DNA from 3 places in the Paenibacillus sp. ClWae2A genome. Region 3 is predicted to be linked to each of the others. Evidence: riboswitches for the same ligand, from Rfam matches in the RefSeq annotation. Region 3 holds a riboswitch; each other region holds the start of a gene.
The links. A riboswitch is a leader RNA that binds a small molecule or an ion and turns the genes downstream of it on or off. The one in region 3 is predicted to bind S-adenosylmethionine.
Positions count from the first base shown of each region.

Region 1: another riboswitch for S-adenosylmethionine. It lies ahead of metA (homoserine O-acetyltransferase MetA); the one in region 3 lies ahead of mmuP (S-methylmethionine permease).
Region 2: another riboswitch for S-adenosylmethionine. It lies ahead of QVE09_RS17940 (methionine ABC transporter ATP-binding protein); the one in region 3 lies ahead of mmuP (S-methylmethionine permease).

Region 1 is NZ_JAULSQ010000002.1:933,125-943,217, reverse strand. Features, by position in the region: gene QVE09_RS10375 (MOSC domain-containing protein) at 1-457, shown strand, start outside; gene QVE09_RS10370 (ROK family protein) at 531-1,409, shown strand; gene QVE09_RS10365 (HRDC domain-containing protein) at 1,588-2,589, shown strand; gene corA (magnesium/cobalt transporter CorA) at 2,660-3,595, opposite strand; SAM riboswitch class I at 4,047-4,170, shown strand; gene metA (homoserine O-acetyltransferase MetA) at 4,408-5,325, shown strand; gene QVE09_RS10350 (PLP-dependent transferase) at 5,350-6,537, shown strand; gene QVE09_RS10345 (trans-sulfuration enzyme family protein) at 6,534-7,706, shown strand; gene mqnC (cyclic dehypoxanthinyl futalosine synthase) at 7,948-9,084, shown strand; gene QVE09_RS10335 (MFS transporter) at 9,552-10,093, shown strand, end outside.
Region 2 is NZ_JAULSQ010000005.1:274,263-284,355, reverse strand. Features, by position in the region: gene QVE09_RS17975 (Cof-type HAD-IIB family hydrolase) at 144-893, shown strand; gene QVE09_RS17970 (DUF456 domain-containing protein) at 948-1,388, shown strand; gene QVE09_RS17965 (putative polysaccharide biosynthesis protein) at 1,450-3,078, shown strand; gene QVE09_RS17960 (DUF2515 family protein) at 3,279-4,565, opposite strand; gene QVE09_RS17955 (thioredoxin family protein) at 4,707-5,051, shown strand; gene QVE09_RS17950 (COX15/CtaA family protein) at 5,351-6,289, shown strand; gene QVE09_RS17945 (Cthe_2314 family HEPN domain-containing protein) at 6,493-7,209, shown strand; SAM riboswitch class I at 7,339-7,480, shown strand; gene QVE09_RS17940 (methionine ABC transporter ATP-binding protein) at 7,607-8,641, shown strand; gene QVE09_RS17935 (methionine ABC transporter permease) at 8,642-9,301, shown strand; gene QVE09_RS17930 (MetQ/NlpA family ABC transporter substrate-binding protein) at 9,377-10,093, shown strand, end outside.
Region 3 is NZ_JAULSQ010000024.1:22,330-32,422, forward strand. Features, by position in the region: gene QVE09_RS30995 (spore germination protein) at 1-1,062, shown strand, start outside; gene QVE09_RS31000 (GerAB/ArcD/ProY family transporter) at 1,083-2,183, shown strand; gene QVE09_RS31005 (Ger(x)C family spore germination protein) at 2,180-3,382, shown strand; SAM riboswitch class I at 3,452-3,554, shown strand; gene mmuP (S-methylmethionine permease) at 3,647-5,059, shown strand; gene mmuM (homocysteine S-methyltransferase) at 5,037-6,104, shown strand; gene QVE09_RS31020 (PQQ-binding-like beta-propeller repeat protein) at 6,261-7,433, opposite strand; gene QVE09_RS31025 (hypothetical protein) at 7,467-8,432, opposite strand; gene QVE09_RS31030 (hypothetical protein) at 8,705-8,938, opposite strand; gene QVE09_RS31035 (ABC transporter permease) at 9,081-10,093, opposite strand, start outside.

The DNA.
Region 1 (10,093 bases), on a different contig from region 3:
CAGCCGTTATCCGGCGCTGGAACAACTGATGGATCGCAAGCTGAACTGGGGGGCTTGTGGAGAAAATCTGACGGTTGAAGGCTGTGCCGAAGAGGACGTTCGGATTGGTGATGTCTACGAGTTGGGCGAAGCCACAGTGCAGGTCAGTCAGCCCAGACAACCTTGCTTCAAGCTGGGGGCGCGGTATGACTATAAGGAGCTGCCTGTTTATTTTCAGGAGAGTGGATATACCGGCTTTTACTTTCGGGTACTGCAAGAAGGTGAGGTAAGGCCTTTATCGATATTTCGACGAATCAGCACCGATCCTGCATCAATGACAGTTCTTGAGGCCAATCGAATTATGCATCAGGGGAAAGAAAATGTCGAAGGTATCCAGGCGTTGCTGGCCCTTCCTGCGCTGTCAGACAGCTGGAGGCAAACGTTAATGAAACGGTTGTCCAAGCTGGAGAATAAGTAGCAGGGTAATTATAGTGTCATCAAGTAAGGCAATCCGAATTCCTTTTTTATACTAACTTGGGAGTGTGACTAACATGACGATCTTAGGCGCAATTGAAGCAGGCGGAACCAAATTTGTATGTGGTATTGGCACAGAAAACGGAGAAGTTCTGGAACGCGTAAGTTTTCCAACAACAACACCGGAAGAGACCATGGCTCAAGTGATTTCATTTTTTGAAGGCAAAGGCATTGAAGCTCTGGGTGTAGGTTCATTCGGTCCGATTGATCCGATTGAAGGAAGCCCAACATATGGTTATATCACAACAACACCAAAACCACATTGGGGACAGTATAACGTGATTGGCAAGCTCAAGGAGCATTTTGATGTACCGATGACATTTGATACGGATGTGAATGGTGCAGCACTTGGAGAAGCAACCTGGGGCGCTGCACAAGGTCTTGAGAGCTGTCTGTATATCACTGTGGGTACAGGTATTGGTGCAGGTGCTGTGGTTGGCGGTAAAATGGTCCATGGATTGTCACATCCAGAGATGGGGCATATCATTGTACGCAGACATCCGGAGGATACATACGAGGGTTTCTGTCCGTACCATGGCGACTGCCTCGAGGGTCTTGCAGCAGGCCCAGCCATTAACAAACGTTGGGAGCAGCCGGCTTATGAACTGCCTGCAGACCATAAAGCATGGGAGATTGAAGCACATTACCTGGCACACGCACTGATGAATTATGTTCTGATTCTCTCTCCGCAGAAAATCGTCATGGGTGGCGGAGTAATGAAGCAGGAGCACCTGTTCCCGATGGTTCGTAGCAAACTGCAGGAGTTGCTGGCTGGATACGTTCAGCATCCTGCACTTCAATCCGAGATTGACCAGTATGTTGTTTCACCCGGACTCGGTGACAATGCGGGACTATGTGGTTCGCTGGCGCTTGCCAAATTGGCATTGAGTAAGTAGATCAATAAGGGATTGACGAATTTTGCCATTGTGGTATGATATGGGCAACAGCATAGTACGGTTTATGAGGAAGCACCTCTCTTGCATGAATTTTGCAGGAGAGGTGTTTTTTTTGTGCTGCCTGTAGGTAGCATAACTAACCCATATTGGCTGAATTGTTATAGGGAGGGAACGGAATATGGAAGTCATTTTCATGAACAGATTGTCCAGAATGTCAGATCAGAATGCAGAGTATGCACAGCTATGGATTGGGGAAGAGGAAGATAGTTGGCAGCTGGGATGGAGTCGCTACGAGGAAGGAGAGCGTGAGGACAGCATCTGGTATGAAGGGACTTCTTGGGAGGAGCTGCTTCATATTTACCGTCATCAGCTTGCCATACAGATGAGTGAGGGATACCGACCGCAGTTACAGGGGTTATTTCATGAGAATGATGATCTGAAGTCACGCAGTTATGGTGGACAGCGGCTCCATTGTTACAGTGAGTTATACGGCAATGAGCAGTTATATACGGACCTGTGCACATGGCGCAGGAAGAGAGCTGTGTCTGACCGGAAGGCACCGTATTTTATTGCAACGAATCGTCTGCTGCGTTTGATCAGTGCCTTTGTTCCGCAATCGCTGGATGAACTGATGCAACTGCCGGGCGTAGGGGAGAGTAAAGCAACCGAGTATGGTTCGGAATGGATGGAGATTACAAACGGGTTGGAGCGTTCAACGACATTCCCGCTGGACTGGGTATACACGGCGCTGAAGGAAGAAGAGTATGAGAGTTGGTTATACAAACAGAGAGAGCAGAAGTACAAGCAGGAACTTGATAAGTTCACCACCCGCAAGCAGGTGCTTGAAGGCATGAAGGAAGGGTATACGTTAGAGGAGATTGTTAATCGATCCGGATTATCCCGACGTGAGTTGATTGAGCTGTTAGAGACACTGGATCTTGAAGGTTATGACACCGATTGTCTTCTTGATGTGGAGCTGGCAGTGATGCCAGAGAACGAACAAGAGGCCGTATGGAGTGCATATGAGGAGCTGGGAGATACGTTCCTGAAGCCAGTATTACATAAGGTGTATGGAGGAGAGAAGCCCGATGGAGGAAGTCTGGAGCAGGTCTATGAAAGACTGCGCATGATTCGAATCCGCTTTCGTCGGCACGCAGAGACAGAGAAGAATGTTGGTTAATGATCAGAAATGAAAAAAGACGAGGCGTTTCTCCCGGAGGAGCGCTTCGTCTTTGTTATTTCATACGAGTTCATACCCAGTCTTTCTTGCGGAAAATGAAGAACATGCTCAGGCCCAGTGTAACCATCAGGCCAATCACAACAAAATAGCTGTATTTCCAGTTAAGCTCTGGCATATTCGTAAAGTTCATGCCGTATATACCGGTAATAACGGTCAGCGGCATGAAGACCGTGGTAATGGCGGTAAACACACGCATGATCTCATTCGCCCGGTTCGCAATACTGGATTGGTAAGCTTCTCGCAAGTTGCCCATCAGGTCGCGATAAGTCTCAAAGGTTTCCGATATTTTTACAGCATTCTCATAGATGTCACTGAAATACTTTTGCAGTTGATCATCGATGAGACGCAGATCTTTTTTGTTCAGGGTGTTAATGACCTCTTTCTGAGGTCCAAGGACTTTTTTCAGCCACAGAATCTCACTGCGTAGCCCGATGATTTCATTCAGATGTGACTTTTTGGTGTGCATCAGAATATCTTCCTCAAGCTTCTCGATCCGTGCTTCAATTCGGTCACCTACGGTGAAATAATTATCAACAATCAAGTCAACCAGCAAATACAGCAGACGATCCGGTGTACTGATTTCCTGTTCCCACAGGATTGGTTTCAGTGTGCGCAATTCGCTGACCTTTTGCTTTGTAACACTAATAATGAAATGTCTGCCGAGGAACAAGTTGACCGCACGTAGAAATATCTCTTCATCATCGAAACGGATGCTATTAATCACAATAAAATAATGGTTCTCATAAATTTCAATCTTAGGACGTTGTTCTTCGTCACTCAGACAGTCTTCCACAGCCAGATCATGCATCAAGAACAGTGGCTGAAGTACCGCCAAATCGTCTACATCTGCATCAATCCAGTAAAATCCTTCCGCTGGTGGAGTCAGCGCCTGCTGAATGTCGTCCACCGGAATAAATACACCGTTGTTTACCAACCGGATTTTCATCGTTAATCTACTCCTTCTGCACCCGCCAACTTGGCGGATATTATCATTATGGGCGCAAAAAGAACAAATCAGCCGGTCGGCAGCGGAGCCTGGAGATCAGGGCTGCGTTCACTATATAGTCAAACGGAAGTCACGTCCCGCTGCCGGCATGCTGATGTCAATTCTCTATGCAGTTTGTCGGAATTCGGCTGCCAGTCAGGCCTCGGGTCGCCATCCATTTAATATGTCACCTCTCACATAAGGGTTTATAACACCTTGTTTAGTATACCGCTGGTACAAGGTGCTTTCAAGCGCAAAAATGTGTCTATTTCGCGCCCTGAGGCAGTGTATGACAACGGATGATGAACGGTTCCGATCTGGGAAGCAGACAGCGAACTGCAACTTGACGTGAGGGCATTAATGTAATAAAGTAGACGGTGAACCATATTAAATTACAATCTAATACAGCGAAATCTTATCAAGAGTAGGTGGAGGGACTGGCCCGATGAAACCCGGCAACCGGCGGTATACCGCACGGTGCTAATTCTTGCAGCGACCAAGTGTCAAGTGGCACTGTTGTAACTGAGAGATGAGAGAGGCGCATATCTATTTACATATGACCTTTCTCGAAATCCGAGGAAGGTCTTTGTCATATGCCCCGACTTCTCAGCAGTGATTTTCGCTAAGGAACTTGAGGTTGTTTGTAACGTTGGATGGAAGAGCAATTCAATGTTTATAAACAAGCTCAAGGCAGTTTATAACTGTATTGATGTGAAGACATCAAACCAGTGGTGGCTGCATCTATCTATGCACAAGGAGGAGTTAGACTTACCATGCCAATCAAAATACCCGATACGCTACCAGCAAAAGAAGTACTTGAAGGAGAGAATATCTTCGTCATGGATGAAACTTCTGCATACCAGCAGGATATTCGTCCACTCCGTATCGCTATATTAAACCTGATGCCCACAAAGGAAACGACCGAAACACAATTGCTTCGTCTGGTAGGAAACACGCCTATTCAGGTGGATGTCGTTCTTGTACATCCCAAATCCCATACGTCGAAGAATACGTCTCAGGAGTATTTGGATCTGTTCTATAAAACCTTCGATGAGATTGAGCACCGCCGTTTCGATGGAATGATTATTACGGGTGCCCCGGTGGAACAGATGGATTTCGAAGACGTGAACTATTGGAATGAAATCCAGGAGATCTTCGAATGGACCAAAACCAATGTGACTTCAACCCTCCACATATGTTGGGCTTCCCAGGCAGGTTTATACCATCATTTTGACGTACCTAAAGTGCCGCTTGATGAAAAGTGTTTTGGCGTTTTCCCACATACCATCAACAAACCACATGTTCCGTTGCTGCGTGGATTCGATGAAGTATTCAACGTTCCACATTCCCGTCATACGGAAGTGAGACGCGAAGATATTGAAAAGAATGAGAATTTAGAGATTTTGGCTGAATCCGAGGAAGCGGGTATCTTCCTGGTTGCTACCAAAGACGGCAAACAGATTTTTGCCACAGGACATGCCGAGTATGACCCGTTCTCATTAAAGTGGGAGTATGACCGGGATACAGCCAAAGGGTTGGACATCGCATTGCCTAGACATTATTATCCGAATGACGATCCTTCCCGTGTGCCACCGGCTACTTGGCGCGCTCATGCCAACTTATTATTCTCTAACTGGCTCAATTACTATGTGTATCAAGAAACACCTTACGATATTGGCCCGCAAATCTAATCGAGATTACAGGAGGATGCAGCAATGGAAGACAACAACAAGTTGAAAATCGAAAGCCGCTTAGCACAAATTGGGTCCATCAATGAACCGGTAACAGGGGCCATTAACTTTCCGATCTATCAATCCACTGCGTTTCGCCACCCGAAGCTTGGACAAAGCACGGGGTTTGATTATATTCGTACGACTAATCCAACCCGTAAAGTGTTGGAAGAAGCAGCTGCAGCGCTGGAGTCCGGTGATGCAGGGTTTGCCTGTAGCTCGGGAATGGCCGCGCTGCAAACGATTTTTGCCATGTTTGGTCAAGGGGATCATCTGATTGTATCGCTGGATCTGTATGGTGGAACCTATCGTCTGCTTGAACGCATCCTGTCCCGCTTCGGTGTAACCGCAAGTTATGTGGACACGAATGATCTTGCAGCAATGGAGAAGGTTCGTCAGTCGAATACCAAAGCTGTATTTATTGAGACACCAACCAATCCGCTGATGATGATCACCGATGTGGAAGCCGTTGCTTCGTGGGCGAAAAGTTACAACCTGTTGACGATTGTTGACAACACGTTGTTGACTCCATTTTTCCAACGTCCGATTGAACTGGGTGCCGATATCATCATTCATAGTGCTACCAAATATCTGGGCGGACACAATGATGTGCTGGCCGGACTAATTATAACCAAGGGTGAGGCGTTATCGGCAGAGATGGCGTTCCTGCATAATTCCATTGGAGCCGTATTGTCTCCAAGCGACTCCTACCAGTTGATGAAAGGGATGAAAACGCTGGCTCTTCGCATGGAGCGTCATGAGCACAATGCACTTACCATTGCCAAATACTTGCTTGAACACCCAGCGGTGGTTGAAGTGTATCATCCAGGTCTATCAGATCATCCGGGGTATGAGATACAGAACAAACAATCCACGGGTAACACAGGTATCTTCTCCTTCAAAGTGAAGGATGCACGTTATGTTGAACCGTTGCTTCGTCACATCAAACTCATTGCTTTTGCGGAAAGTCTCGGCGGAGTCGAATCACTCATGACTTATCCGGCAGTACAGACTCATGCAGATATTCCGCTTGAAATTCGTGAAGCCGTAGGTGTGGATGACCGTCTGCTCCGGTTCTCCGTAGGCATTGAACATGCAGATGATCTGATTGCAGATCTCGGCAATGCTCTGACAGCTGCACAACAGGAAGTTGAAGGAGGTGTGCACTCATGAGTGAGTCCAACAAAAAGCCCAATTCCGAGTTGAAATTTGATACCAAATTGCTCCATTTTGGCGATGAGATTGACAAAACGACTGGAGCATCCAGTGTACCGATCTACCAAGCATCAACATTCCATCATTTTGATATCTTCAATCCGCCTCAACATGATTACAGTCGTTCGGGTAATCCGACACGTCAGGCTTTGGAAGATTACATCACATTGCTGGAGGGCGGCGCACGAGGTTTTGCCTATTCTTCGGGGATGGCTGCGATTTCAAGCGTGTTCATGATGTTCTCCGCAGGGGATCACATGATTGTAACGGAAGACGTATATGGAGGTACGTATCGTTTGCTTACTTCCATATTAAGCCGTATGCAGATCGAGACAACCTTTGTAGACATGACCAATATAGATGAAGTAAAAGCGGCACTCAAGCCAAACACCAAGGCAGTTTATATGGAAACACCGTCCAACCCTACACTGCGAATTACGGATATCGCTGCTGTAACTGACTGGTCGAAGGAACATGACCTGATCACGATTCTGGATAACACCTTTATGACACCGTACTATCAGCGTCCAATTGAGCTTGGTGTGGACATCGTCGTACATAGTGCTACGAAGTTTCTCGGAGGTCACAGTGATGTACTTGCAGGGTTAGCTGTTGCTCGCACGGAATCACTTGGCGTACAACTGAAACAGTTGCAAAATGGACTTGGAACTGTACTCGGGGCACAAGAATCCTGGCTTCTGATGCGCGGGATGAAAACCTTGGGGGCTCGCATGGCTCATAGTGAACGGAGCACAGCCAAACTGGCGGCATGGCTTAATGAGCGCAGTGATATTACCGCTGTCTTTTATCCTGGACTGGAGGATCATCCGGGCCGTGAGGCACACGAGCGCCAGTCAACGGGATATGGAGCTGTCGTTTCATTTGACGTTGGTTCAGGAGATCGTGCAAAAGCAGTTCTTAACCGGGTGAAGCTACCTATTGTTGCTGTAAGCTTGGGAGCTGTGGAGAGTATTCTGTCCTACCCAGCCATGATGTCTCATGCGGCAATGCCGGCTGAGGTTCGCCGTGACCGTGGCATTACAGATGGGTTGCTGCGCTTCTCCGTAGGTCTGGAAGATATCGAAGATCTCATTGTAGATTTGGAGCAGGCACTTCAGGAATCCTAGTAAAAGTGGATGACCGAATACGCCGATGCGTATCACTTAATCTCGAATAAATTCCATTCCATATGTAAAAATTTTTACTTATTTTTAAAGCACCTGTACATAAGGTGCTTTTTTTCACATGTAACCTGTGTTACGATATGTGGAGTACAGAAATGCGATGTTGCCACCAGAACTTGCTTCTCTTGAACAAGTTGGGACGGATCGTTATATAATTTCTCTTCATGAGGGAGGCTTTTTTACGATGAGTACGGTAGACCGTATCTTAGATAAAGCCCTTCGGGGCGAACGTTTAGACTTGGAAGACACGATTGAGCTATTTGAATCCAATGAAGTGGACAAAATCGGGGCAGCTGCTAATGTCATTATGAAACGCATGCACCCTGAACCATACAGAACATTTGTAATTGGGCGTAACGTCAACTACACAAACGTGTGTGATGTGTACTGCCGTTTTTGTGCTTTCTACCGCAGACCTGGTTCGGATGAAGGTTATGTGCTTCCGGACGAAGTTATTTTCCAGAAGATTCAGGAAACGGAAGATGTGAATGGTACCGAGATTTTGATGCAAGGTGGAACGAATCCAAACTTGCCTTTCAGCTATTATACAGACCTGTTGAAAGCCATCAAAGAGCGTTTCCCGAACATCACGATGCACTCTTTCTCACCCGCTGAGATTATGAAAATGGTTGAAGTTTCCGATGGTCTTACATTGGAAGAGGTTGTCCGCGCCATTCACGAAGCTGGTCTGGATTCCTTGCCTGGCGGCGGCGCTGAAATTCTGGATGACCGCACACGTCGGAAGATCAGCCGCTTGAAAGGTTCATGGCGGGATTGGATGGACGTTATGCAAACTGCACACCGCATCGGCATGAACACTACGGCAACGATGGTTATCGGCCTTGGTGAATCGATGGAAGAGCGTGCATTACATTTGCTCCGTGTACGTGAAGCTCAGGACGAATGTATCGCGAACAAGTATGATTCCGAAGGTTTCCTGGCGTTCATTCCTTGGACTTTCCAGCCAGACAATACCAACCTTAAGCTGGAGCGTCAGACTCCGGAAGAGTACTTGAAGACTGTAGCCATCAGCAGACTGGTGCTGGATAATATCAAGAACATTCAATCCTCTTGGGTAACGATGGGTCCTGAGATTGGTAAGAAGTCGCTTGAATTTGGCTGTAATGACTTCGGTAGCACTATGATTGAAGAGAACGTGGTATCTGCTGCTGGTGCAACTTACAAAGTTAACATTGAATCCATTCTGCGTTTGATTCGAGAGTCCGGTTATATTCCGGCACAACGTAACACCCGATACGAGATTGTGCGCATGTTCGACGAAGAAAATTCCGTGCATGAAGATTTCGTAATGCAGAACTAATAGAGCAAATACACTACTTTAATAACTCACCACTCGATTTCGTTTTTTTTTCTTGAAAGTAATGTGTAAAAGCAATATGCCCGCTAACTACTCCGTTTGGAGAGAGTTGGCGGGCTTTTTTTATAATGATGAATCGACGTATAGAAGGCCGGAGATAGATCCACTTTAAAGAAGTATATATAGACGTATTCACTAATATTAAATTCATATTGGAAATAATTAAATGTTAAATATAGATTTTACGACTTTTTAAGATTGTTTTATTACGTATATACTTTTATATCGATCTTTTTGTTGATAGTTTTTCTCAAAAACGAAATAAATAGATTTACAAAGGGGGATGATTTCGTTATGATAAATATCATCCAAACAGCAATAGTGCTTAAAGGAGGAGTGGAACCCATTTATTAATATCAAATGGCTTTATGAGAAGAGTAGAGTGATGTTAACATTAGGGAGGTTAAGGAATGGTTAACTTGCAGAGCGAGGAAATCAAGAGAAGAGTCATCAAGTGCATGCCGTGGATCTTGCTCTACGAATTTTTTCAAGTGTTTAATGAAAACGTATTCAACCTAATCACACCCAATTTGTCTCAAGAGTACGGTGTGAGTCCCTCAACTGTAAGTTTGATTGTTACGCTGGGGAAATTGTTTTTGGGGATTGCCTCCATTGTATTTTCGGCTTTATCCGATATTGTGAGTACTCGCAAATTAATGTTATTCACTTGTTTTGTATTTCCTGTCGTAACCCTGATCGGTTTCTTTTCACCATATAGTTTCTCCTTATTGATTACAGCAAGGATAATGTTTGCTTTAACCATTGCGATTCCACTCGCACTGCAAGTTATTATTGCTCTTAAATACTTTGATAAGTTAACTGCTGCCAAATATTTCGGCTACAATACAGCAATATTTCAGCTTGCTTCTGCAGCAGGCCATTTCTTCGGCGGTTATATAACGGACTATTTCCACTGGAATTATATCTTCCTATTCCCACTCCTTACGCTGTT
Region 2 (10,093 bases), on a different contig from region 3:
CCTCGTATAATCTCAATACACTAAAGAAAAAGGTAATTCTAAAACAAAGATACTACGACTCGAAAGGTTTTCTGCCCGCGTAGTGCCTGAATGGATATCCATGAGTTCAACTTGGAGAGAGACAACCTAGGAGGAACTACTGTATGAGTGAACTGAAATACAAATTGCTAGCATTGGATATGGATGGAACCTTGCTTAACGATAATCATGAAATTACACAGGAGACCGCCAAGTGGATTCAAATTGCCATTCGTCGGGGTGTACATGTGTGCCTTTCCACGGGAAGAGCGGTATTCCACGCCATGCCCTATGCGGTCCAGCTTGGGCTGGAGACACCGATGGTTACCGTTAACGGCAGTGAGGTCTGGAAAGCACCGCATGATCTGCATATGCGTCATCTGATGGACCCGGCATTGATTCGCCAAATGCAGGAGATTGGTGAGAAATATAACAGCTGGTACTGGGCATACTCCGTGGAAGAGCTGTTCAACCGTGATCGCTGGACGGACAATATTGAAGGTCTGGAATGGCTGAAATTTGGCTTCAATACCGAAGTGGATGAAGTGCGTCACCAGATCATGATGGAACTGCAACAAATGGGCGGTCTGCAAATGACCAACTCCTCACCCGTTAATATTGAGATCAACCCTGCTGGCGTATCCAAAGCCAGTGGTGTAGCCGAAGTCTGCAAGCTGCTGGGTATCGAGATGTCCGAAGTTGTTGCTGTCGGAGACAGTTTGAATGATCTGGCTGTCATTGAGGCCGTAGGTCTGGGTGTGGCTATGGGTAATGCGCAGGAGCAGGTGAAGGAAGCAGCTGATCTGATCGTAGCGAGTAACAATGAAGACGGCATCGTCGAAGTGATCCGTGAACATATTTTGAAGGGGGAGTAACCTTTGCTCGCAACCGTTGCCTGGATTTTAATTGTGCTGCTGTTTGCAGTGGGGATGGCTGGAACGGTATATCCCATACTGCCTGGTGCTGTAGCGATTTTCTTCGCGTTTCTGGTCTACGGCTGGTTCTTCAGCTTTGATCCGTTTGGTGTGTGGTTCTGGATCATTCAGATTCTGATTGTTGTTGTGTTGTTTGTGGCTGATTATGTCGTCAGCGCATGGGGCGTGAAGAAGTTCGGTGGCTCCAAGTTATCGACCACGCTGAGTACCATTGGTGTTATCATTGGCCCATTTGTCATTCCAGCATTTGGACTGGTGCTGGGACCATTTATCGGTGCTTTTATCGGGGAACTGATCGGAGGGTCTTCACCTTCCAAAGCGTCGAAAGTTGGATTTGGTTCCGTCGTGGGGCTATTTACGAGTACTGTGATGAAAATTATTTTGCAAATCGTCATGATTGTTCTCTTTATTATCTGGGTGGTAAGATTCGCCTAAACGTTCAGGATTAGCTTCAACGGGATGCACGTCCGGTGTGGAGGAAAGAAGGGGAATTGGTTTGTCTAAGAAAGAAACATTCATTAGGGGTACGCTCATTCTGGCGGCCGCTGCGCTGATCGCAAGAGTACTCGGATTGGTTCAACGGGTGCCGCTGGAGCATATCCTCGGCGATATCGGTAACGCATCATTCACGATCTCCAATACGGTATATTTAATGCTGTTAACTGTAGCAACGGCGGGCATACCGAGCACACTTAGTAAAATGGTATCGGAACGCTATGCGCTCGGACGCGCGAGTGAAGCCCAACAGATCTACCGTGCAGCCCTGATCTTTGCGGCTGTCGCCGGGGTAGTTATGTCTGCTTTATTGTGGTTCGCAGCACCTTATTATGCTACGTATGTCTCCAAAGTACCGGAGTCAGTCAGCGCCATTCGCGCCTTGGCTCCAGCCTTGCTGCTGTTCCCGGCCATTGCGATGATGCGTGGATATTTCCAGGGACGCGGCAACATGACAGCAGGCGGTATTTCACAAATCGTGGAACAGTTCGCTCGTGTAGGTACAGCCATTATCGTGGCTTATGTCATGCTGCAATGGAATTATGATGACCAGACGATTGCTGCAGGTGCTTCATTTGGTGGAGTATTAGGAAGTGTGGGTGCCTTCGGTGTCATGCTGTACTTCACCTTGAAGCTACGTCGTAGCGACCGTGCGGCCCAATTGAATTACGAGCGTGCAGAGCAGTTACCGATGCGAGGTATCTACAGTGATATCTTCAAGCTGTCTATTCCAATTGTGCTGTCTTCACTTGCGGTTCCAGCCATTAACTTCATCGATTCATCCCTAGTGGTTCCACTGCTTAGTGGCCAGATCGGACTTGAAGAAGCGACTGGTGTACTTGCGATCCTGGGTGCGAAAGCCCAAAGTATTGCGGGTATTCCTCCGATTCTGGCTATCGCTTTGAGTCAATCGTTGGTGCCTGTCATATCGGCAGCATTTGCCCGTAAGGATGAAGCTCATCTGAAGAGTCAGGTTACACTTGCGTTGCGCATTTCGATTCTGACAGGTATGCCGATTGTCATTGCACTTTGTGCGGCAGCATATTCGGTTAACGGATTGCTGTTTACCAATCTGGATGGAACGCCGATCATTGCCTTGCTGACATTCGGTACCATTTTCCAGATTACGATGATGACCACCAACTCCATTTTGCTTGGGGTAGGTAAACCGCGGATTACGATGGTCAGTGTGGCAGCGGGTGTTGTGGTCAAGCTGATTGCAAGTCTGATCCTCGCGCCGATGTTTGGCATTTACGGCATCATTATAGCAACGGCCCTTTGTTTCCTGGTTATCACCTACCTGAATCTGCGGGTCCTTCGCAAAATCGTTGATTTCTCCATCATGGGAGATCGTTGGAAAGGGTTTATCATTACGGTCTTGCTTGCAGCAGGTGTAGGATTTGCAACGAACTGGATTGGGAATATGATCTTTGGACTGTTCCTGCCAGCGCGTGTATCCTTCCTGTTTACCTGCCTTGTGGTTGGTGCGCTTGTGGTGGTGGTGTATCTGGTTCTCATGGTTGTGCTGCGTGTACTGCGCAAGGACGAGCTGGGCAGTTACCCCCGTATTCTGCAAAAAATTCTTCGTCCACTTATGCGTCTTCAACGTGGAACTGGGCAAAGAGGTTAAGAATGCAAGGAGCATCAATCAAGCTCCAATATTTTATGAAAATAGGATACAAGCTCTGTCTGCTGTTAAGCGGACAGGGCTTTTTGTATAGTTAAGGCGAGCTGAGCGACTGAGTTAGACATTGAGCCCAGCAAGCGAGGATAGCGGTGTATCGGGGTATTCACATCCTCCTCTTTGCCTGCTCTATATGATCTTCAGCATTAGTGTGTGATGGCTTTAGCATCATGAGCCAGTGCTGTTTTCAGCATGCCATACCGGTGTTCGTGACTCATCTCAAACAGCCATGGCCGACGCGGTGCCGTCAGATAACCGAGACAATCCCAAGTCTGAAGCCAGTCATGTCTGGTGATCGGTTCATAAGGCGTGTCCCCCCATACGGAGAGCAGTTCCGGACTATATAATCGTTGCCCTTCTGGAAGCCATTCCTCATCGAGCAGCGCCTGAGCGTATAATGTGTGATCACCCGCCTCGTCTTCACGATCGGTAAACAGGCTAGGCCAATATTCAGCGCGCGAGCCACGATGAGGAACCGAACGTGCGAACTCCAACACTTGTGTGTGTACTTGCTCCACGCCAAACAATAGGGCATATAGCCCTTTGCCAAACATGATTCGCTCATCCAGTTTGCCAAAATGTTCAATGACGCGTCCTGCGAGTCCTGCTCCCCGTCCAAGAGGAAAGACGATATGATTCAGACCGGCCAGATTATGCAGATGGAATGAGGGTTTGGAAAGTGCTTCTTTTTGAAAATAAGGATGCTGCACCACCCGGCTCTCGATATAGTTCTGCTCATTAATAATTAATGCCACACTTAGCAGTGAACTGCATCGTTCCAGCCAAAAGCGTTCCCAAAACGGAGTCATAAACGCTGATACGTGAAAGTGCGACATGAGATGGAAACAGCTACGTCCGATCCGGCGACTGTTCATATACAGCAGAAGCTGGGGATATGCATCCTGGAAAATGAGTGCATTGCACCGCTCCAGTAGCCGATACATATGCTCGCGATCGCTTTGATTCTGTAGATTATGCATTAAGTCACTCTGAAGATCTGTCATGTGATATCCGCCGTTGCGAGAGACCATATGGGCCAGGAGTGCCCAATGCAGTTCGGGATATTGCTCATAACATTCCAGATAGGCTGCCGTGCGGGTGATATTACTCCGATTGTGCTCCTGGGTCAGTGTCTTAATCTCTTCCAAAATGATGCAATCTTCTTCGCAGACGAGTGCGCTTTGAACCTGGTCCGTGCGTGCAAAAGACTTGCCGTTGGCAGGTAACAGACGCTCCACCTCAGACTGTAAAGCAGCTGCCGTATCTGTATCCCACTCGATGTCACGCAATGGGTGACGAAGCTGTGCAGAAGCTTGCCATGCAGCCTGTTTGCCACGCCAGATTTCCCGGGCAGCACCCGGAATGGAACGGACCATCTGCAGGAGGGACCCGTGATGTTGTTCGCTGGAAGAATCGGTTCGGGTGGAAGTCATGATGTGACATCCTTTCATGATGTTCTGGGTTTATTTTCACAGACCATGTGGTTATTCTAAGTATGCGCTGATTATTTGACTTCCACTCGCCAATTTGCTTCACTTAGGGTAAGACAAGGTACAGAAAGGGAGATGAACCGAATGGAACAGATTACTTCCAAACCGGCTTTTGATGTAGCCATCCAATCCCCACGTTTGACAATTGCCGTATTCAAGGCAGACTGGTGTGGTGACTGCAAATACATCGATCCGTTTATGCCTGAGGTTGAAGAGAAATATGCACGTGAACTGACTTTGATTGAGGTCGACGTGGATCAGGTTGGAACGGTTAGCGAAGAGCAGAATATTCTTGGTATTCCGAGCTTTGTGGCATATACAGATGGCCGCGAACTCGTACGGTATGTGAACAAGCTGCGCAAGTCGAGAGAAGAGATTGAGCAGTTCCTGGATCGCGCAGTTGAGGTGTACAACACGATCCATAAATGATAATAAAAGTATGACAGGTTCATGTTGTAAAAGGGTATAATAAAAAGAACGCCATTTCTCTTGAAATAGGGAAATGGCGTTTGTGTGTTCGACACGTTTTACATAAGAAACGTTTCTGTACATATCCTCAATGACCTGCGGGTCATTATTTCACCAGACGTTAACATTTTGTCACAAAGCGCGACGTCAAGGAACATTTTATCCGGTATAATGAATTTAGTTGTGAAATAAGTGTCAAAGTACCGAAACAAGCGGAGAATATTCTTCGCCATCTTAAACCAACAGCGGGTGAGAAAAAATTGAAACACTTAACTTTGTTTAAATGGTTAACCGTATTAACCTGTCTTATCATGTTTCTGGCCACTTTTGGTGGAGGCATCGTAACCAAAACGGAATCGGGCCTTGGCTGCGGAACAGAATGGCCTTTATGTAACGGAAAACTCGTTCCGGCACATACTGTGGCTTCACTTATTGAATATTCTCATCGCGCTGTAAGTGCACTGGCTGGACTGTTGTCCATTGCCTCGTTTGTTGCTTTTCTGCGATTTGGCAAGTCACGCCGTGACCTGCAATTGTTTTCTTTCTTAACCCTGGTATTTGTTATTGTCCAGGGAATCATGGGGGCTTTTGCCGTTGTCTTCTCCCAATCTTCAGCAGTCATGGCACTGCATTTTGGCTTTGCACTGATTGCTTTTGCCAGTTCTCTAATGATGGCGCTGGGCATAAGGCAGGAGGCCAAAGATGGCGGATTGGAGCGCCTGAATAAATACCCTCGGGTTAGTAAAAAATTCAGGAATCTGGTCTGGTTCTCCACCATTTACACATATCTCGTGGTATACACAGGTGCATTTGTGAGTCACACGGATTCTGCCGGAGGATGTTCCGGATTTCCACTCTGTAACGGTCAGATCATTCCTGAGCTTTCGGGTGGGGTAGCGGTTGCTTTTGCTCACCGTGCAGCAGCAGCTTCGCTCGTGATTGTTATCGCAATCCTGGGTCACTTCGCTTACCGTAATCATCCGGACAACAAGGAAATGCGTACCCTTGGCGTGGTATCCGTTGTTCTTATTCTGATGCAAGTAATCATTGGTATTTTCATGATGGTGACAATGAACCGTCCGGAAGTATACATGTTCGTAGCTCTTGCTCATATGCTGGATATCGCCATATTGTTCGGAGTCTTAACGTATATGAGTTTCCTGGTGTACAAGCTGCATCGACCGGCTAATCGTTTCTAAGATATAGATCCATTCTTTTTCCAAAGGTATTGGGCTAAATATGAAAGTCCACCATCCAGTGATGTACATCATTGGACAGGTGGACTTTGTTTGATGTCAGGGGGATCAGGGCAACCTATGGCAAGCAGCAATTACACGGAATGGATGATGTGTTACGTTTACGGTGATGAATTCTTGTTGATTTGGAAAAGAGGAGGTTAGATATGCTGCGAACGTTGTTGGGGGAAAAGCCACGTATAAATGAAGGTAAATTGAAGGCAGCGATGGACGCAATGGCGCACACGCTTGAGCTATTTCAGCGACAAATGCATGTGGATCATGATCCCACGCATGACTATCGGAAACTGTATGTTTGGACCCAAGGGCTCATCTCCTCACTGGATGAACTGGAGCAAAGCTGCTTCGCTGCTGCTCATTTTCGCAAAAAGGTTGTTGCAGGCTCAACGGACGATATGACGCCGGCTGAAAAAGCCGAATATGCCCGGTATGTGTATTTCTACAAAGATGGCTTCATTCGCTGCTTTGCCATTTTGGATAAAGTAGGCACCGTCTTGAATGAAATATTCCAACTGAATACTTCAAATACCAAAGCGCATTTTTCTTATTTTACTGTGTTAAGACAGTTTGAGTATGCGAGGGAGCATCATGATCTTGCGTTGCGATTGATTCAGATCAAGGACTCTTATCGTGAGCCGATGAGCAAGCTGCGCAAACGTCGTAATATGGAAATTCACTACATGAACTCCGAAATGCACGATGACCTGTGGCAGTTACACCAGACCTTGCAAGGTAAAGTGAAATTGGAGGATCTGAATCAGCATGTACAGGAAATGCGTCAGGGCGTCGATATGGTTTGTGAAACATTAACAGCCTCTTATAGCTATATCAATAAAATATGGCAAAGAAATAATTCCCTTTGACAAATCGGAATACTTGGAATATACTGAGTTTCAATCGAATGTTACACGGATATAATTGATATTTCAAAAGTTACGTTCACATTATAAAGCATAAACTACATGAACTTATAAAATCCTACAACAACATATTTCTTATCGAGAGCGGCGGAGGGACAGGCCCGATGAAGCCCGGCAACCGATTTGTAATGACATGATACATGTATCATTCGTTATAGATGTTAGGTGCTAATTCCTACAAAATGGTGCAAGACACGATTTTGGCAGATGAGAAGGTATATTCTTTCACGTGAAGAGCCCTCTTTGTATCTGCAAAGGGCTCTTTTTTTGTACTTTAAGGGGAGTTTTCCTTTAGATCGGGTAAAGATACATGTAGGTGGTTGGAAAGGGGCAAGTGCGATTGATTGAATTAAAAGGTTTAACGAAAACGTACGGCAAAGGAACAAAATCTACAACAGCGTTATCCGATTTGAATTTGAGCATCCAAAAGGGCGAAATCTACGGCGTGATTGGCCATTCCGGAGCGGGCAAAAGTACATTGATTCGCTGTATTAATTTGCTGGAACGGCCTACAGAGGGTGAAGTATGGGTTGATGGGATTAACCTGACTGAACTGAGCAAAACCGAATTGCAGCAACAGAGACGCAAGATCGGGATGATTTTTCAACACTTTAATCTGTTATCTTCGGCAACGGTATATGACAATGTAGCTTTTCCGCTAAAACTTGTGAATACACCCAAGGAAGCCATTGATCGCAAAGTGAAGGAAATGCTCGCACTGGTTGGTCTGGAGCACCATAGCAGCAAATATCCGGCTCAATTATCGGGTGGACAGAAACAACGTGTAGGGATTGCGAGAGCACTTGCAAGTGATCCAAATGTACTTCTCTGTGATGAGGCTACTTCGGCACTTGATCCGCAGACGACAAATTCAATCCTGAAGTTATTGCTGGACATTAATGAAAAGTACAACCTCACAATTGTGCTGATTACACATGAAATGCATGTCATTCAGAACATCTGTGACAAGGTGGCTGTCATTCATCAAGGCGGCATTGTGGAACAGGGACCTGTAACAGAAGTATTCCTGAAGCCGCGGCATGCCATTACGCGTGACTTCATGATGCGTGACCATGAAGCTGGACTTGCTCTGGAAGAGACCGCTCTGACAAATGCAGGCGTTGAATTGCAAGCAGGTGCTGCTTCCAAACTTGTGAAGATATCCTTTCTGGGTAACAAAACGTATGAAGCGATTTTATCCAGGACGGTACGTAAAACGGGTGTGGATTTTGCCATCCTGCAGGGTACAATCTCTACGATTAAACAGGTTCCTTATGGGCAGCTGACCGTTCGGTTCGAGGGTGATTCAAATGCGATTGATCGGACGATATCAGAGTTAACCACTGAGGGACTTGATGTGGAGGTGCTTCGTTAGATGGATTTTTCAACAGTTCGCTGGGAAGAGGTTGGTAAAGCCTCCATTGAGACACTGCAAATTTTGGGTGTATCAGGCTTGTTCACCGTAATCTTTGGTTTACCGCTCGGAGTGCTGCTGTTCATGACAGCCCGATCTGCTTCGATCAAGTCACGGACGGTGTACATTATATTGTCCTTAATTGTGAATATTTTGCGATCAGTTCCATTTATCATATTGATTGTTGCTCTTATTCCGTTCACTCGTTCACTCGTCGGTACAGCTACAGGTGTGTTAGGTGTTATACCACCTTTAGTTATTTCAGCAGCTCCTTATTTTGCTCGATTGGTGGAGACGACGTTGCGAGAAGTTGACCGGGGTGTCATTGAAGCGGCGCAGTCGATGGGTGCATCGACCGGACAGATTGTAAGACGGGTATTACTGCCTGAGGCGTTACCTGGTTTGGTTGCTGGGATAACCATTACCATCGTTACACTTGTCTCTTATACGGCAATGGCGGGCATGGTTGGTGGTGGAGGACTAGGAACGCTGGCAATCAACTATGGGTATTATCGTTATCAAAATGAAATCATGATCATATCCGTAGTGTCGATGATTATTCTAGTGCAAATTCTCCAGATGGCTGGAGATCGATTGGTTACATTTTTCACCAGGAAATAACACATAGATAACATGATGGCTATGCATTCATGCGGACGCTACATGAAAAAAATGATTAGAGAAGGGGTTTTACACATGAAAAAATGGTCTTTTGCTTTACTTAGCCTTATGTTGATTGCGGTTCTCGCAGCTTGCGGAAACAACAAGGACGCCGATAGCGGCGCAGACAATTCAGCAGGTGCACCAAGAACAGTTGAATTGAAAGTTGGAGCTTCACCTACACCACACGCAGAGATTTTGGAAAGCATCAAGCCTGAACTGGAAGCACAAGGTATTCGTTTGCAAGTCGTTACGTTCAATGACTATGTACAACCCAATCAGCAGCTTGCTGATAAAAAATTGGATGCAAACTTCTTCCAGCACCAACCTTATCTGGACACAGAGAATAAAGAACGTGGATTCAACCTCGTTTCTGTAACACCTGTTCATGTTGAACCTTTTGGTGGATACTCCAAGAAGATTAAGTCTTTGGATGAATTGGCTGACGGCGCAAAAGTAGCAATCCCAAATGACCCATCCAATGGGGGACGTGCACTGTTGTTGCTCGCGAAGGAAGGCATCATTACGCTGAAAGACAACACAAATATTACATCTACGATTCAAGATATCACAGCCAATCCGAAGAACCTGGATATCATCGAGCTGGATGCAGCCATGATGCCTCGTCAATTGGATGAAGCGGATCTGGTATTCATCAACGCTAACTATGCGCTTGAAGCAAACCTGAATCCGGCAAATGATGCTTTGCTGATCGAAGATCTGCAAGGTAACCCATACGCAAACATCCTCGTT
Region 3 (10,093 bases):
CTGAGAGGCCCTCGTATTGGATTTACTGAAGAGTTAAGTGACAATACAGGTATATTACGTCGGTATGGAAGCGAACAAAGTCTGTTTATTGAGAAGTTTGAAGTAGGTGAACGGATCAAAAAGAATCTGGCGATTGCTTATATAGAGGATATTGCGAACCCTGAACTTGTGGAGGAAGTTCGGAAGCGAATTGAAGCGATGAATATGGATGCAATGCTGGAATCTGGGTATGTTGAACAATTGATCGAAGATAACACTCTGAGTCCTTTTCAGCAAGTGCTCAATACAGAAAGACCAGATCGTGTCATGGGTGCGTTATTAGAAGGAAGAGTTGCTATTCTGCTGGACGGTACACCATTTGTATTGGTTGTGCCCGTAACGTTCAGTATGCTGTTACAATCACCGGAAGATTATTATGAACGATGGATTCCAGGTACATTTTTGAGAATTCTGCGTTTTGTTTCGGCCATGCTGGCATTACTTGCACCCGCACTATATATTTCCTTCATTTCGTTTAACCCAGGGCTCATTCCCACTAAGCTGGTTTTAACGATTATTGAAACGAGAACCGGAGTGCCATTTCCTTCGATTATTGAAGTGTTAATTATGGAGTTGTCCATTGAAATTTTGCGGGAGGCAGGGATACGTTTGCCCAAGCCGATTGGTCCTGCGATGGGAATCGTTGGGGGTCTGATTATTGGACAGGCGGCGGTTCAAGCGGGGATTATAAGCCAATTTTTAGTGATCGTAGTTGCCGTTACAGCCATATCTTCTTTCACTATTCCGGTCTATAGTGCGGGACTCACGCTGCGTATTTTACGCTTTGCTGCTATGTTCAGCGCCGCAGTGCTCGGATTGTTTGGAGTGGTCATGTTCTTTCTGCTTGTCTGTACCCATGTTGCAAGACTCACCAGCTTTGGGGTGCCTTATGTTGCGCCGGCTGTCCCTTACAGTTTCAGGGAATGGAAGGATTTCGTTATTCGTGCACCTCTCAGCATGATGAGACTACGTCCGGATATGACGAAACCGATAGACGAGGACCGAAAACAAAAAGAATCCTGAAGGCATGGAGGTGAAAAGGAATGAACGGCTCCCAAGGAAAGATTAGCACCACACAGGCGGTCGTGATTATCGTTAATTATATGCTTGGCGCCGGAATACTGACCCTCCCCCGAACGACCGGTGATGCAGTCGGAACCCCTGATGTATGGATCTCGATTATTCTGTCCGGGCTGATCATCACAGGAGTCGGACTCATTATGGTCACCCTATGCCGAAGATTTCCAGAGAAAACGGTATTTGAGTTCACTCGCGAGATCACAGGAACATGGGTAGCCTACATTCTGGGCCTCGCGATCATCCTGTACTTTATGGTGATTGCTGCATTCGAAATCAGGGTCATGGCCGAAGTTACCGGGATGTATCTGCTCGAACGGACGCCCAACTGGGCAATCGTGATGGTTTTCATGTGGATTGGCATCTATCTGATCACAGGTGGATTGGCTGTCATTGTGCGAGTATTTGAGATCATTTTGCCCCTTACGTTGATTATATTTGTCATTGAAATCCTGCTAGGTAACCAACTGTTCCAGATCAATAACCTGAGACCGGTGTTGGGTGAGGGGATTATGCCGGTTCTCAAAGGACTTAAGCCTTCGCTCCTGTCGTATACGGGATATGAAGTGATGTTCATCATGACTGCCTATATGAAAAATCCGAAAAAAAGCAACAAGGCAATGATTTGGGGCATCTTCGTATCCACGATAGTCTATCTGATTACAGTTGTTATGGTTGTGGGCAGTTTGTCTCTGGATGGAATAAAAACCAGGACCTGGCCAACGCTTGATCTGGTAAGAAGCTTTGAAATTCAGGGGTTGATTTTCGAGCGTTTTGAATCCCTGTTACTGGTGATCTGGATTATGCAAATTTTCTCAACATTCACCATTACCCATTATTGCGCTTCCGTTGGAATACGTGATCTTTTTCGTACGAAGAAGATGCAGATTATTATATACAGTCTGGTACCGTTCATTTATATCGCGGCGTTGATGCCCAAAAACGTGTATGAAACTTTTGCATTGGGTGACATGTTGGGGAATGTATCCGTGTTGTTATTCGGCCTCATGCCTCTGCTGTTATTGCTGCTAAGTCTTATTCGAAAAAAAGGAGGGAGGTATGTATGAATGGGGTACGTGTCTTTATACGCATCATCATTGTCTTGTCACTTCTCCTGATCATATCCGGATGCTGGAGCAGCCGGGAAATTGAGGATCTGAGTGTTTATGTTGGTCTTGGAATTGACGTTGCCCGGGAGACACGCTTTGAGAAAGATATTGCCTCGAAGGGAGGTTCATACTCCAAGGAAAACAACGTGACAACAACGGTACAAATTGCGCCAGGCAATTCCAGCTCCCAAAAGAGTCAACAATCCGGTTCTCCTGCTTCGGGGAAGACCTCATATTCTAATGAACAGCTCACCGGAGACTCGATGCTGCAAATCTTTCGGCAGTTCGCTCTTCGACGGGACCGTCCACTCATAGGACACCATCTGAAAGTTATTGTGATCTCCAAAGAAATATCCAAAAAATATGGCCTGGATCAGTTACTTGATTTTGTGCTGCGGGATAATGACATTCGTCCCAATTGTCTTGTTCTGGTTAGTCACGATCGTGCTGAAGACGTACTGACTTCACAGGACCCCTCACAAATTCCGGCGTTTTATCTTACGGGTATCACCAAAAATTCGTACTTGACCAGCAAAATGCTGCAACCGATGACCTTGGCCAAATTGGATGCAAAAATACAATCCGGTGCCAGTTTCCTGTTACAAAATGTGTTGAGTTATGATGGAGAGGACAAATTTTCGGGTGCCAGCATTTACGATGGAAAAAAGACGAAATTTATCGGTGAGCTTAGTCAGACCGATCTGGAAGGTTTAGCCTGGGTCTTGCTCCAAAAAAGTGGGGGCGTATTGAAGACATATAACAAAAAAGGATTTACCGTTGTATATGAAATGAAGGACAAAAAAACAAAAATAATTCCTAAGGTCAAAGGTGATGAAATCTCATTCCATGTTCAAGTCGAATCCAAAGGCTGGATGATGGAGGATTGGAGTGCGCCTGAAAGAGAGGAAAAGGGAGCTTATCTCAAGGAACTGGAAAGTGATTTTTCTGATATGGCGGAACAGCAAATTCGTCAGGTTCTATACAAGTTGCAGCATACCTACAAAGTAGATGTTGGTGATTTTGCAGAGATCTTTCGAATAAAGTACCCTAGAAAGTGGAAAGAGATCGAGAAAGATTGGGATAAAATTTTTAGCACTGTGCCGATCACTTATGAGGTAAAGATCAATATCATCAATCCGGGGTCTTCCACCGAATAGCGAGTGTGCCATTTATTATTTAAATGTTGACACATTCATGATAGATCGCTATATTTATAAAAAATCATTTTCTTATCCAGAGAGGTGGAGGGACTGGCCCTTAGAAACCTCAGCAACAGATCTAAAGGATACTGTGCTAATTCCAGCGGGTGAACAGCCTGATAGATAGGAGCGTTTGTTTTTATTTGTCAGTAACGGCGCACTCTTTAGGAAGAGTGGGTCTTTTTTGTTTTTTCTGGATGAAGAAGTAGGGGAGCAGCAGGTATGGAGAACAACAACGACAAAGGGCATTTTCAGCGGAAAATGCAGGCACGGCATGTGGTCATGCTCTCTCTCGGAGGAGTCATTGGAACCGGATTATTCCTCAGCTCAGGCTACACCATTCAGCAGGCGGGACCACTGGGAACCATTCTGTCCTATCTGATCGGAGCCATAGTTGTATATCTGGTAATGCTCTGTCTTGGTGAGCTGTCTGTTCATATGCCAGAGACGGGAGCATTTCATAGTTATGCAGCCAAATATATCGGACCAGCAACGGGCTACACGGTGGCTTGGTTATACTGGTTAACCTGGACTGTTGCGCTTGGCTCCGAATTCACAGCCGCCGGACTGCTGATGCAGCGCTGGTTCCCATCGGTAAACGTATGGATATGGAGCGCGGTTTTTGCACTGATGATCTTTCTGTTTAACGCTTTAACGGTGAAATTATTTGCGGAATCCGAGTTCTGGTTCTCATCTGTAAAAGTAGTTACTATTGTAATCTTTATTATTATCGGCGGTGCAGCCATGTTTGGTATCATTCCCATGGCGGATTCTGAACCGGCTCCATTTCTCTCGAATATTACCGCATCCGGGTGGTTCCCTCATGGGGCTACAGCGATATTGATGACCATGCTTGCTGTAAACTTTGCATTCTCAGGCACCGAGTTAATCGGCATTGCCGCCGGTGAGACGGAGAATCCGGAAAAGACGATACCAAAAGCTATTCATACCACGCTGTGGCGTTTGGTTATTTTTTTCATCGGAACGATTATTATCTTGTCGGCCTTGCTGCCTATGTCGGATGCAAGTGTACTGGAAAGTCCATTTGTAGCGGTAATGGAGCGGGTGGGTGTACCCTATGCAGCAGACATTATGAACTTTGTTATTCTGACGGCGATTCTCTCTGCTGCCAATTCAGGCCTGTATGCATCTTCACGTATGCTCTGGTCTCTGGCTGATAAAAAAACGATCTCTCCGTGGTTTGCCAAATTGACCAAAAGCGGGGTACCGCTGAATGCACTTCTGATCAGTATGGTCGGCGGTGCGCTGGCTTTGCTGTCCAGCATCATTGCACCAGGTACGGTTTATATTACGCTGGTCTCCATTTCAGGTCTGGCTGTCGTTGCGGTATGGATGAGCATCAGCGCTTCCCAGTACATGTTCCGCAGACAGTATATGCGGGAAGGACATGCGGTCAAGGATCTGGTCTACCGCACACCACTGTATCCGGTGGTACCGATTGTTTCATTTATATTATGCCTGGCTTCATGCATAGGTATTGCCTTTGACCCGACACAGCGAATTGCGCTGTATTGTGGGGTTCCGTTTATCGCAGTGTGTTACGCTGCATATTATCTGACAGAACGTGTGAATAAGAAAAGAGGACAAGTACATGACGCAAGCACAACAGACTAACTCCATAGAACAGATCCTGAGTGAACATCCGGTCATGATTCTGGATGGAGCGCTGGCAACGGAACTCGAACAGCATGGCTGTGATCTGGATGATCCGCTATGGTCTGCTCGTGTGTTGCTTGAGAATCCGGATGTTATTGTTCAGGTCCATGCGGATTATTTTCGAGCGGGAGCCGACTGTGCGATTACATCCAGTTATCAGGCGACGGTGGATGGCTTCCGCAAGAGAGGGATTGGGGAACAGGCAGCACTGGATTTGATTCGCAAGACGGTGGAACTGGCTGCACAGGCGAGAAATGACGTGTGGGCAGAAGTGCAGAGTGGTTTAGTAGGGAAAGAAAGCTCGACAGGTCAGCTTGTAAAAACTCCTTCGGTACGTGAAGAGACGGTGGAGAATGAGGAGCATATAACAGATCTTACAGGGGATGGCGAGGGAGACTTTCTTCGTCCACGTCCAATTATTGCCGGGTCCGTTGGTCCTTACGGCGCCTATCTGGCGGATGGTTCAGAGTATGTGGGACATTACGGCGTGTCGGATGATACGTTGGCGGCATTCCATCGTCCGCGTATGGCGGCGCTGATTGAAGCGGGTGCTGATATTCTGGCGTTTGAGACGATTCCTTCGTTGCAGGAAGCACAGGTGCTGGTTGATTTACTGAAGGAGTTTCCTCATGCGTATGCCTGGTTATCTTTTTCTTTAAAAGACGGGACAAGCATCAGCGAGGGCACACAGCTTGAGTTATGTGCACAGACGTTTGGTTCCGAGCCGCAGATTGCGGCGATTGGCCTGAATTGTGCTCCGATGGAAGTGGTGACAGAAGCCGTAAGTATTCTCAGCCGTGCCAGCGACAAACCTGTTATTGTGTATCCGAACTCGGGAGAAGTATACGATGCAGCAACGAAGACGTGGAGTGGACAGGGTACATGTGGCAGTATGAGTGATGCTTCGGAGGCATGGGTTGCTGCGGGTGCAAAAATCATTGGCGGCTGTTGCCGTACTACGCCACATCAGATTGGCGAACTTGCGAAGAAGTGGCGGAATTAAAAGACTTGATGTAGAGTTGTACCCCAAAAAGCTAAAGATACAACCAAATATGAAGAAGCCCTCACGACCCATTACTGGATTGGTGAGGGCTTCTTCAGTGTGATTTAGCATTAACATCAACATGAGGACATTCCTCTTCTGATGCTTCTGATTATGCTATTTAATTAACTGAGTGCTAACTAAGGTACGACCTTCGTCACTCAGGATGTACAGACCGGTTGTGTTATTGAGAAATAGACGTTCCTTTTCAAGATCAAATTCGCCTTTCTTGTAGGTGAACAAAACCTTAAGATTGCTTGTGTCCATAATAACAAGTTCGTCATTTCCATTCTTTTTAGCTGTAAACATAAAACTTGTACCATCAACTGCCATATGAAGAGGCATCCAATAGATGTTATAGGTGGTTGGTATTGGAAGATATGCCTTCTCAGCGATTAACTTACCCGCAGATGAATATAATTTTATTCGTTTATTTTTAGCATCCACAAACAAAAAACGATCCTTCAATGCAACAATTTCTGTTGAATAATCAATATAAGGAAGTTCTTTTGTCCATCTGATTTTCCCCGCACTATTGTATGCTTTTAGCGTCATAGTTTTTTTGTGAATACTATAATGCAACAATGTATCATCAGATACACTCATAATCTGGTTATACCCTTTTCCGCCAGCAATCGTTTTTATTTTTTTTCCTGTGGTCAGGCTGCTCATGTAGAAATCGGGATGATCACTAAATTTTTTGCCGATGATCACATTTCCTGTAATCTGTTCAATTAAATATGGAACCTTGAACTTTTGGATTGAATTTCCTTTTGTATCGTAATAGTAGAGTGTACTACTTTTCGAATCGTCAGCGTGCATAACCACATACAAACTTCCATTCTCTCTTGGATAGGCTGACTCAGGTCCGTAGTATCTCAAAAAATCTTCTGGCGGCCCGGGCAGAGAAGCTGTCCAACGGATCTGACCCGTAGCTATATGCTTGGCACTCACTTGATTATCGGCAAAAATAAACATGTATCCATCATCGGAAAGCGTGTACTCGTTGTCCGTGGGAATCGACCAAAGGAGCTCCCCTGTTTTGGCATCCACACTGTCGATATAATAATCATTATTCTTGTCTACTTTAGTTACGAGAAGACTTTCATTCCCCATGGCATCTGTAACACTCTTCATTGAATATGAGCTTGTTGCACTCTGTCCACCGTTGGTAATATCATACCCCCATTGGAATTGCAGCAGATCTTTAGCCAGAGCTGGCTCGGATGGGATTGCAAGGAAGAAGCATAGGCTGGCTATAAGCCAATAGTTGATTCGCTTTAAACTCATGATTGGTAGACTCCTTATGTAATGTTCTCTGGATTATGGAAGTAACTGATACTTTCTTATCGTCTGCCCGTCGGGAGGCAGGAAAAATAATTCATTTTGCTTATTGAGGAACAATTCATCTTGATTAAACCTTACATCGTTCCAATCGTTCTGTGTCACCCGATAGAGCTCTCTCAGATTATTTGAATCTCTAATCACGAGTTCTATTCCCTGTTCCGTGTATTGGATGTACATAAAACTCTGTAAATCGATTGCCATTTTCAGAGGGCTATTTGGATCACCTTGCATGTAGAAGGGATTTTGATTGACTCCTGTCATGAATTTTCCATCCGAATTCATAAGCATGATATTGCCTGCGGTTTGTTCCAGATACAGCACACGATTATGGATGATAAATATCTGGGGAGGCCCTTTTTTAAAAGAAAAATCATACTTCCATTTCAAAGCTCCCGTAGGCGAGTACGCCCTCAACTCAAGTTCACGGTTATTGATAAACTTCCGGGTTATTAGGGTTCCATCGTCCGTAACCCTATTCCCGTAGGGCAAGGTTGTTTCATTGGTCAGCACCGTTAGCTTCTTACCTGTAGAAAGATCAAAAACATGAGTATACGGACTTTTGTTGCCCGGTTGACCTAAAATAAAATTGCCTTCTATTGTGTAGTATTGCATATAGGGGAGAACAAGCTTTTTGCTTCGATGTCCCTGTTCATCATAATAATAAAGAGTTACATATTTGTTTTTGTGATAAGTGAAAGAATAAACTGTTCCATTTTTGGCGAAATCTGAGGACTGACTTTCACGAAAGTAAGGGTTTATTGAAGACCATATCGGTTTACCAGTTGTCAGATCCGAGACCGTAATAATATCATCTAATCTATTTTCATAGTCATCAGTTTCAGCAGGTTTGAAAGTATACATGTAACCATCACTTGTTGAACCATAATCAGATTCTGGCTTGGACCATCGGATGTCCCCGGTTTCACCACTAATGTTCTCCACATATATGAGGTCCTCATTCACAACCTTTCTCACCAGAATGTTTAGGTTGCCGGACGAATCCAGTCTGAAGTAATGCGGAGTGAATCCATCCCCCCATTGGCCAGAATCGACCTGCTTGACCCATTCAAGTTGTGGCACGGTCTTGGCTTTAGCCGACGCTGAAGGTTTGTCTACTGACAACAATCCTAGACTCAGGATGCTGATCAACAAACAAAATCGAATACATAACCATTTCAAAATAAACAACTCCTTAACAAAAATCGAGGTTAAACTTAATCTGGACCTACCGTTTCATTTTTAATATCCTGCACCAACCGTATGATCTCCGCAACACCTAGTAACAATAGTCCTGCTAAAATACCGTTCATCATAACTGGAAGAGTCAAAGACCATTGAAAGCCACTGAACTCATTTTGCCCAACGAGGATGCCGGCAATAATGGATAGAATGATGCTAATCCAAGCTATCCACTTCAACAATTTACTCGTTTTATTTTTGTTGTACAAAGAAATTAACTCCTTTACCATAGTATGCCATTAAGTCTATCATATCTATCATTGCTAGGTATATAGGACTATTTCTGTGTCGGATTTAGAGTCTTGTTGAAATATATTGTCATGTGTTTTAATGTCTGTCTGCTGCTGCATGTTATTCAATAACAAGAATGCGCGGGGATGCCTGACGAATCACCTTGGATGATCTCCAGGAGCCAAAAGCTGCTGCAAGGATGCTCAGAGAAGAGAAAAGTATAATTCCCCACCAATTCAGAACCAATGGGATTTGAACAATACCGTATCCCGAGAGTACTTTTTCAAGCAACAACGGAAGAAGGTACACGCCAGCAATAACGCCAAACATTGAACCGATCAGGGATAACAATACGACTCCCAGTGTAATAGAAGACCGAATACTGCTAGATGTCATTCCAATCGACTTATAAATGCCATACGTCTTGCTCTCTTTGCGAATACTGATCCGGCAGGTGCTGAAGATAATGATAAATGTAACCAAAATGAACAGCAGACCAATGAGAGCCATGGGGTACACAAGAATGCTTGCAGCTTCTGCATAAACGGAATCCAGCAGCGTTTTTTGCGTGACGATGGAAGCAGAGTCTTTGAACCGCTCATTTAATTGGTTAGCAATGGCTCCCGCTTGTGAAGGATCGTTGACATTGATAAACGCCACATCAACATCTCCGTAATTCGGATTCACGCTTCGAACCGCTTGAGCTGTGATTCTTCCGGATACCGACAAGTCGGAGATGGCCTGATAGATGCCCGAAATCATAAACGTGCGCTTCTCTCCTGCAATGTAGAGATCAATGAGATCTCCCATATCCTTGTTTAACATCTTGGCAACACTAACCCCGATTGAAATTTCATTTTCACGTTCCGGGTTGTTTCCTCTCAACGTCTCAAAACCAAGATCTTGATAGTTTCCATCCAGTACTCTTAGATAAAGGCTGGTAGACTGGCTGACCACGTCGGTTGAATCATCTGGAAGGATAACTCCGGTGGTGTTCCCTTGCCAGCCCACATTTTTGATGCGAGGGTCTTCTTCCAATGCGCTCTGCAGCTCTGCTCTCGGAAACGTAGTTTTGTTCACAACAACTGCGGCAATGTTAGCATTGTCATAACCCCATTTGGCCGCCGTCTGAT